Regions from separate parts of the Pseudoalteromonas sp. SWYJZ12 genome, predicted to be linked through region 1. Evidence: predicted binding sites of a transcription regulator. Region 1 holds the regulator's gene; the other holds the start of a gene.

Region 1 (4,061 bases):
TACGCAATAATAACCTAAATCTTCTACAACGCGTAAAGCAACCGACTTTCCAGAACCAGAACGGCCGCTTATGATAATTAACTCCATTTAACACCCTTTATAAAACTATGATTGATTGACAATAACTTGGTAAAGCTCAGTATCTGATTTTGCACTGCGTAACTGTTTACAAAAATCTTTGTTGTTTAGTTTATCAGCAATGGTTGCTAGAGTCTTTAAGTGCTGCTGGTTATCGCCATCTGGTACGATGAGTGCGACGAAAATATCAACAGGGCGATTATCGATTGCATCAAAATTTATTGGAGTTTCGCTAACGAGTACTAAAGCCAAAGGCTCTTCTGCACCGCTCATTCTTCCATGAGGAATGGCAATGCCACGCCCTATACCTGTACTACCGAGTTTCTCTCTGCTCATTAAAGCATTAAGAATATCTTGTTGCGGTAAATACGGAAGTTTGTCGTGAGCAAGTTCGCTAATGAACTCTAAAATTCTTTTTTTGCTATTAAAAAGGACCGCAGCTTTGCTGCAGTCCTGGCATATAAGTGAGCTTAATTTCATCATATTAGTGTCGAGCAAGCTTCTCTTTGTGTTTAATTACTTGTCGATCGAGCTTGTCGATCAACGAGTCAATGGCGGCATACATATCTTGATGTTCTGTAGAGGCAAATAGCTCAGCACCGCTTACGTGTATGGTGGCTTCTGCTTTTTGATTTAATTTTTCTACATCGAGAATGACATGAACATTATTAATATGATCAGAGTGTCTTTCTAGCTTCGCAAATTTGGTATTAATATAGTCTCTTAGTGAATCGGTTAATTCTACGTGACGACCAGTTAAGTTTAGTTGCATAAGCATTACCCTCTTTTTTTGCGTCTTAAATCAAACTTTTACGTTGATTTGACGGTGGAATAGCCAGAGATTCGCGGTATTTTGCGATTGTACGTCTCGCTACTTTAATTCCTTGCTCAGCCAATATATCCGCTATTTTGCTATCACTCAATGGTTTTGCTGAGTTTTCTGCTGCGATTAATTTTCGGATAAGCGCACGGATTGCTGTAGATGAACATTCACCACCGTTTTCGGTGCTTACATGGCTTGAGAAAAAATATTTAAGCTCAAATATACCACGGGGTGTGTGCATATACTTTTGGGTTGTTACGCGCGAAATTGTTGATTCGTGCATTTCTACCATTTCAGCAACATCATTTAAAACCATTGGTTTCATGGCTTCAGGACCGTGTTCAAAAAAGCCTTGTTGTTGCTTAACAATACAATTTGTTACTTTTAATAGCGTGTCGTTTCTACTTTCTAAGCTTTTAATAAACCATTTAGCTTCTTGTAAATGCGAGCGAATAAACTGGCTGTCACCACTGGATTTTACAGTGCGAGACATTGCCGCGTATTGGCTATTAACACGAATTTTAGGCATGCTATCTGGGTTTAACTCAACAACCCAGCGGCCTTTAATTTTTTTAACTGACACATCAGGAATAACATACTCAGATTCTTCTCTTACAATAGTATCTGCAGGTTTAGGGCTAAGAGTATGTATTAATGTCATTACTTCTTTAAGCTCTTCTTCTTTGAGCTTAGTTTTCTTCATTAATGTACGATAGTCACGAGCAGCTAATAAATCAATATGCTCGGTTAAAATCATTTTTGTTTCATTAATGTAAGGTGTTTCTTTATCAAACTGGTTAAGCTGAATACACAAACACTCTTGTAAACTACGTGCAGCAATACCAACAGGATCAAACAGTTGGATGCGTTTTAATACAGCTTCAATTTCATCAAGTTCGACTTCGTTATCATCTTCGTTTTCTTGATTAAAGCTTTCTAAAATCTCTTCGCAGCTTAGTGTTAAAATACCTGAATCATCGACGGCTTCTACAATAGCAATAGCAATAGCTTCGTCTGTAGGGCTAAATGGCGTTAGTTGTAACTGCCACATTAAATACTCATGGAGCGTTTCAGTAGAGGCACCTTGGTATATTGATTCGTCTTCAGGCATCGGACCCGATGATGCTGCTGGGGCGGCACTCATGTACTCATCCCAACTAACATCCATAGCCATGTCGTCACTTAGCGTGTCTTTTGCAAGTGCTTCACCACTATCTTGTTCATATTCGCTTGGAGCATCATCGGCAGATGCGCTAACAGTTATGTCATCTGTATCTGCTTTTTGCTCGTTTTTACCTGCAGCGTCTTCGGAATAGTCTGCTTCTTCAACCTCTAATAGCGGGTTGCTGTCGAGAGCTTCTTGTATTTCTTGCTGGAGATCCAATGTACTGAGTTGCAACAAACGAATAGCTTGTTGCAACTGTGGAGTCATTGTAAGTTGCTGGCCCATGCGCAGCTGTAGTGATTGCCTCATGTATCTCTAACAATCCTTTTATGTTGTTATAATTAATACTAGCAGATGCTTAAAGACATGGCGTAAATGTTACAGCCTAAATTGCTCGCCTAAGTAAACATCGCGTACTGTTTTATCATTTAATACGTGTTCTGGAGTACCTGATGCAATCAGCTCCCCATGAGAAACAATGTAGGCTTTTTCACAAACATCAAGGGTTTCTCTTACGTTATGATCGGTAATTAATACACCAATCCCACGATTTTTGAGATGTTCTATTATTTTCTTTATGTCTAATACCGAAATCGGGTCAACACCTGCAAATGGTTCATCTAGTAATATAAATTTAGGATCTGCTGCCAGCGCACGTGCTATTTCCACACGACGACGTTCGCCACCCGACAATGCCATACCTTGGCTATCACGAATGTGTTGTATGCTAAATTCATCTAATAATTTATCGAGAGTGTCTTCTCTAGCTTGTTTATTTAACTCTTTGCGCGTTTCTAAAATGGCCATTAAGTTTTGATAAACAGTCAGCTTTCTGAATATTGAAGACTCTTGCGGTAAGTAGCCAATGCCTAATCTAGCACGACTATGCATAGGTAAAAGAGTAATATCGTTATCGTCTATCGATATTTTACCTTTGTCGCTAGGTACAAGTCCTACTATCATATAAAACGTGGTGGTTTTACCTGCGCCGTTAGGGCCAAGTAAGCCAACAATACTGCCAGCTTTGACTTCAAGGCCGACGTTTTTTACAACTTCACGGCCTTTATAGCTCTTTGCTAATAGCTCTGCTTTTAATGTGCTCATGGTTGACCTTTGTCGCTTTTTTTACTTTTTTTAGTCTCGATTGGCACTAAAATTGTGTGAACGCGGTCAGTTGAGTTTTCATCTTTTTCGGCACTGATTAGCTGCTGCTCTATATCGTAGGTAATGCTTTTAGCATTTATTTTTTGTCCCGCTTGCGATACTTGTGCATTACCAACAAGCGTTAAAAAACGCTTAGATACATCATAACGTACTTCGTCAGCACTGGCGCTCATAGTCGTGCCATCTGATTGCTTTTCTTCAAAGTGCGCAGGGCTACCTGTAGCAATTAATAATTGTTTATTATCACCAAGTTCATCGCGTTTATGTACTTCTAAGCGGTCGGCTGTGATACGGCGATTACCGTGAATAATTTCAACATTTTTCTCAAAAATCCCGACATTAGCTTTTAATTGACCTTCTTGCTTATCGGCGCTTATTGAAATTTGATTTGCAGTCGGTTGCGTGTTTTGCTCGGCAGCACTACTATTAAACGCTAGTATAAGTGTAGGAATAATAAGTGATTTTAATATTTTATTGGTCATAATATATGGTTCGCGTATGGTTAATTAGTTTTATCACTTCGGTTTTTAAGTCGGCTTCTAGGCCTTTACCAGTGATTTTTAAATTGGGTCCAGTGATGATAACGGGTTGCTCCGAACGCATTGTTAATAGCTTTATATCTACCTGAATATTATCAGCATTGATTTTGTCTATCATGGCGTTATCGGTTAAGTTTTTGGCAACCACATTGCCTTCTAAAATTAATTGTTTGTCTTCGTATAATGTTGCTTCGTCTGCATTTATTTGCCACGTTTGCTTTTCGTTATATAAAGTAAAAATAGGTTTTTCAAAAAACGTAAAACCTAATTGTTGATATAGCTCCATTTTAGC
Region 2 (4,061 bases), on a different contig from region 1:
GCGCATTGGAATATACTCAATAATAAACAACAGAGTTTTAAGCGGTTTTAAAAAGTAGCTATTTGGGGATATGTCACTACGCCAGGCTTGTTGTATTAAAGTAAGTAATCGATAGGCGAGGGCCGCAATAGGGCCAAAGGCTAAAAATATAAATATAACTACGAAATAGTATCGAGCAGTGCGCAGTATTAAGCTTTCAATTAATGCTTTGATAATACCAGGAGATGAAAGCCTATTAACTTCACGGGCAAGCAGTGGTTTTAGTAATTCGCGTGCTGTCGATTTTTGATTTTGTTTAGTTAGCTTTGCAATGCGAAGTGCTTTTTTATCAATACTCTTACTTTCTAAGCATAAGTATAAAATAAGGCCAGCGAGTAATTCAGGATAAAAAGCAAACTCGAGTAGTAGCACTACAATAATGAGAATGACACTTAAAATGAGCGTGCTTGCGAGTATAGCTGCCAAATATTGATAGCTTTTAGGTTCTTTGCTTTTGTATATGCGCTTGCCAATAGCACTAAAAACAGCATTTAACGCTGTATTAGGATGATACCAGCTAATAAGGGGAATAAAGCGCTCAGCAAGGAGCGCTAGTATGAAGGCAATAAAGTCCAAGTGGTTTTGAACAATATTGCTAAGCATTTACAGAGACACTGCAGTTAGCTTTTCTAAAAGTGCGACAACCATTTTAGATGAGTTGATTGATGCTGTTTCTAGGTATTCTTCAAATGATTGTGGTGACTCTTTACCTGCAATATCAGACATTGAGCGAATTACAACAAATGGTGTGTTAAGCGTAAAACACGTTTGTGCAATCGAAGCGCCTTCCATTTCAACGGCAAGCATTGTAGGAAAATCACTGCGTGCTTTATCGATACGCACAGGGTCACACATAAATGTGTCACCAGTACAAATTAAGCCAACAAGTGTTTTAACATCACTGATTTGTTCGATTGTTTGTTGTGCTGCTTCAACTAATTTAGGGTGAGCTGCAAAGCCTGCTGGCATTTGTGGTACTTGGCCAATTTCGTAGCCAAAAGCAGTAACATCTACATCGTGATGACGTACTTCTGACGAAATTACTACGTCGCCAACACTTAGAGAAGGATCGAATCCACCGGCAGAGCCTGTGTTAATTACGCAATCAGGTTCGAAGTTATCAATCAGTAAGGTAGTTGCAATTGTTGATGCTACTTTACCAATACCAGATTGAACAAGTGTTACTGTGTTACCAGCCAATTCACCAGTATAAAAAGTGAAACCTGCTTTAGTTAAAATTTGTGGGTTTTGCATCGATTCACGTAAAATTTTAACTTCTGGCTCCATTGCGCCAATAATACCAACATTCATAATGTTTAATTCCTGAGTTTGAATCACTTGATTATACGTGAAGTTAGCAATAAAAAACAAAAAAGCGAGCTTGTTTATGAGCTCGCTTTAAATACTTTTTAGGAGAGTATTTAATTTGGTTTTTAAATTTCAGCTAAAGCAGTTGTTTGTGCTTTGGCTTGAGAAGGTGAAAGTACCGCTGGCTTATGTGAGCGATTACGAACAGGGCGCTGCGTTTGTGTTGCTGCAGGCTTACCAAGTTTAAACATAATTGCATCGCGTACTTCAGAAGGACGGTAGCCCGATTTAACTTTCATACGAATATGTGGAATGCCCGCAGACTCTAGTGCACCGTTTACAAACCAGTCGCGTTGAGCTTTGTGGCCATCTTTATTGGCATTGTTAACTAGGTCAACGGCCGCAACAATAGTTAGTTTTTCTTTATCGATTAATACAAAGTCGAGTTGCTTATTTTTAGCTTTAGCTAAAGCAGCACGTTTAGATTTAATAGAAAGACCTTGTTTGCAGTCAATAACGTCAATTAACTTAACGCGACTAACAATTTTATATTGATCGCCTACAGCACGCTCGAGAAGATTTAAAAAAGCGCCTTCAACCTGCGTAAAAACAGTTTGCTTGCGGGTAAAAGGATACGGGTTTCCGCCATCGTCATTAAATTTTGACGCAACAACAGAAGCCCCGACAACTAATACTAGAATTAATAATAAAGCGAATTCCATACGGTAACTCCATAACAACAAATTGACACTGCTCAAATAAAGCAATTTACGTGCCTAAAAAGTATGAGTTATAAAATAATTACCAACTGTTTATAAAAGCTAAAACGATGTAGCTATTAAGCTTTGTATCCACCTTCAATACCTTTAACCGCAATAGCTACAGCATCGTGTGCATGGAGTGATTCATAATGATTTATTTGCAGCCAGTAATCGCTGTAATTATCTGTTTCTAATAAAGCTTTAATTTTACGCGCTGCGTCTTCACAAAACATAAGGTTTTGACCATTTAAACGAGCAAATTCTTGCTCGTCTTCGCGCTTTACTGCCGCTTGTACCGGTGTTTTAAGTTCAGCTTCGAGGGTGTTTATTAGAGTCACTACGTCAAATTCTTGAATATTGCTATCAAGCTTTACTTTTACGTTGGCAATAGAGCGCTGCGAGTGAGGTGTAGCAACTATGCCTTGTGTAGTGCCTAGCCATTCGTGCACATCTTTTTGGCTTAAGGTTTCTTGGTTAAATTTTTCGTTAAACGCGTTTTGTATAAGCTGGCGTGCAAGTGCTGCAGAGCAAGGGCATGTTGAAGAATAGGTAACATCTACGGTTAGCTCGTAGCTAATAATGTTATTTTCAATTGTACTGGTAAGTACAACTGGGTAGCTTTTCCAGCCCGCTTTACCACTTAATAGTGATTTACGGCGTAGCGGTAGTTCAAATTTAAATTCAATTTGTGCTTTATCGCTCAGCCCTTCGTGGCTAGTTATAAAGGTATCGAGTGCTTGCGCTATTGTTTGCGGATTGACTTGCTGCTCAGTTGAAAGCAGGTCAAGTGCTAAAAATAGACGTGACATATGAATGCCTTTGGCATCTTCTTTATGCAAATTTACAAATGCACGAGCTTTGGCATTTACTGTAACTGGAGATAAGTCTCGTGACTCAAAAATAAATGGCAGTTCGATTTCGCCCATGCCAACCCAGTCTAATTTACCTGTTTGTAAAGCGGGTGCAGTGTCTGCTATATCTGGCATATTGGTTTGCATGTGCGCTACTCGTATTTTGGAGATAATAAAGCGGGGCATTTTACACTAAATAATTTATTGCTGAAATGATGAGTTTAAGAGATGAGCAAAATCAAACATGAAAAATTCTGTTTTTATCGCACAACATGGGTAGTGGTAGGAGAAAAATGCTAAAATCTGGGAAAATGGTATGTTTATACATGCGCATTGCCTTCTTTATATTTAAGCACACAGCTAAGAGATAAAATTACGTATGACCGATTATTCTTTGAGCCCTTGGGCTCGGGTACTTTCCAGCTCAATAACGCGATTTGGTGAATTTAAAACCGCAGCTATTTGTTACACTTTATTTTTAACTGTATCTCTTATTTTATCGAGCATGTTTTATTATGTTGCGATAGGCGAATTACACCTTGTTGATATTTTGGCTGTGGTATTTTTTACGGCTGTAGTTTCTCCTTTAATTATAAGTGTATTACTTAATTCAATTCGTCAATTAGATGCCTCGTATGCTTATTTAGATAGCGCAACCAAACAGGAAAAACTCTTAAACCAAACCCTAAAAGACAACATTAGCCGTTTAAATATTGAAATTGATGAGCGTAAAATGGCATTTCATGCCAAGCATCGCGCTATTGAAGAGCTGCGCCGAGAAATTGCTGAGCGTAAAAAAACACAACAAGAACTTGCCCAACAAAGTATGTTGCAACGCTCAATCGTTGATTCATCTCCCGATTTATTTTATTACCGTGATAACAACGGTGTATTTGCCGGCTGTAATAAAATGTTTGAAGAGGTAATGGGAAAATCAAGTAGTGAGCTAATAGGAAAAACGGTTGAGCAGATATTCCCGAGTCATTTTTTAGCTGAGGTTTTAGCAACCGATAAAGAAGTAGAGCAAAGCCATAAAGCGCTGACTATCGATGTAGGTTATGAAGTAAATGGTGAAACACGTTGGTTTGAGCTGCGTAAATTA

What was found. The regulator sigma-54, encoded in region 1, starts transcription at its own class of promoters, with help from an activator protein. The targets are predictions, from matches to a motif close to GTTGGCACGNNNNTNGNNT.
Region 2: a site for sigma-54 is predicted at 2,109-2,127, ahead of I6F42_RS18645 (DUF2726 domain-containing protein). Genes of this name have one in related genera too.

Annotation. Positions count from the first base shown of each region.
Region 1 is NZ_JADYXH010000005.1:90,601-94,661, forward strand. It holds gene rapZ (RNase adapter RapZ) at 1-87, opposite strand, end outside; gene ptsN (PTS IIA-like nitrogen regulatory protein PtsN) at 106-558, opposite strand; gene hpf (ribosome hibernation promoting factor) at 563-850, opposite strand; gene I6F42_RS08385 (RNA polymerase factor sigma-54) at 876-2,375, opposite strand; gene lptB (LPS export ABC transporter ATP-binding protein) at 2,445-3,170, opposite strand; gene lptA (lipopolysaccharide transport periplasmic protein LptA) at 3,167-3,712, opposite strand; gene lptC (LPS export ABC transporter periplasmic protein LptC) at 3,702-4,061, opposite strand, start outside.
Region 2 is NZ_JADYXH010000027.1:25,879-29,939, forward strand. It holds gene I6F42_RS18635 (regulatory signaling modulator protein AmpE) at 1-642, opposite strand, end outside; gene mtnN (5'-methylthioadenosine/S-adenosylhomocysteine nucleosidase) at 643-1,350, opposite strand; gene I6F42_RS18645 (DUF2726 domain-containing protein) at 1,473-2,069, opposite strand; gene folE2 (GTP cyclohydrolase FolE2) at 2,186-3,106, opposite strand; gene arcB (aerobic respiration two-component sensor histidine kinase ArcB) at 3,339-4,061, shown strand, end outside.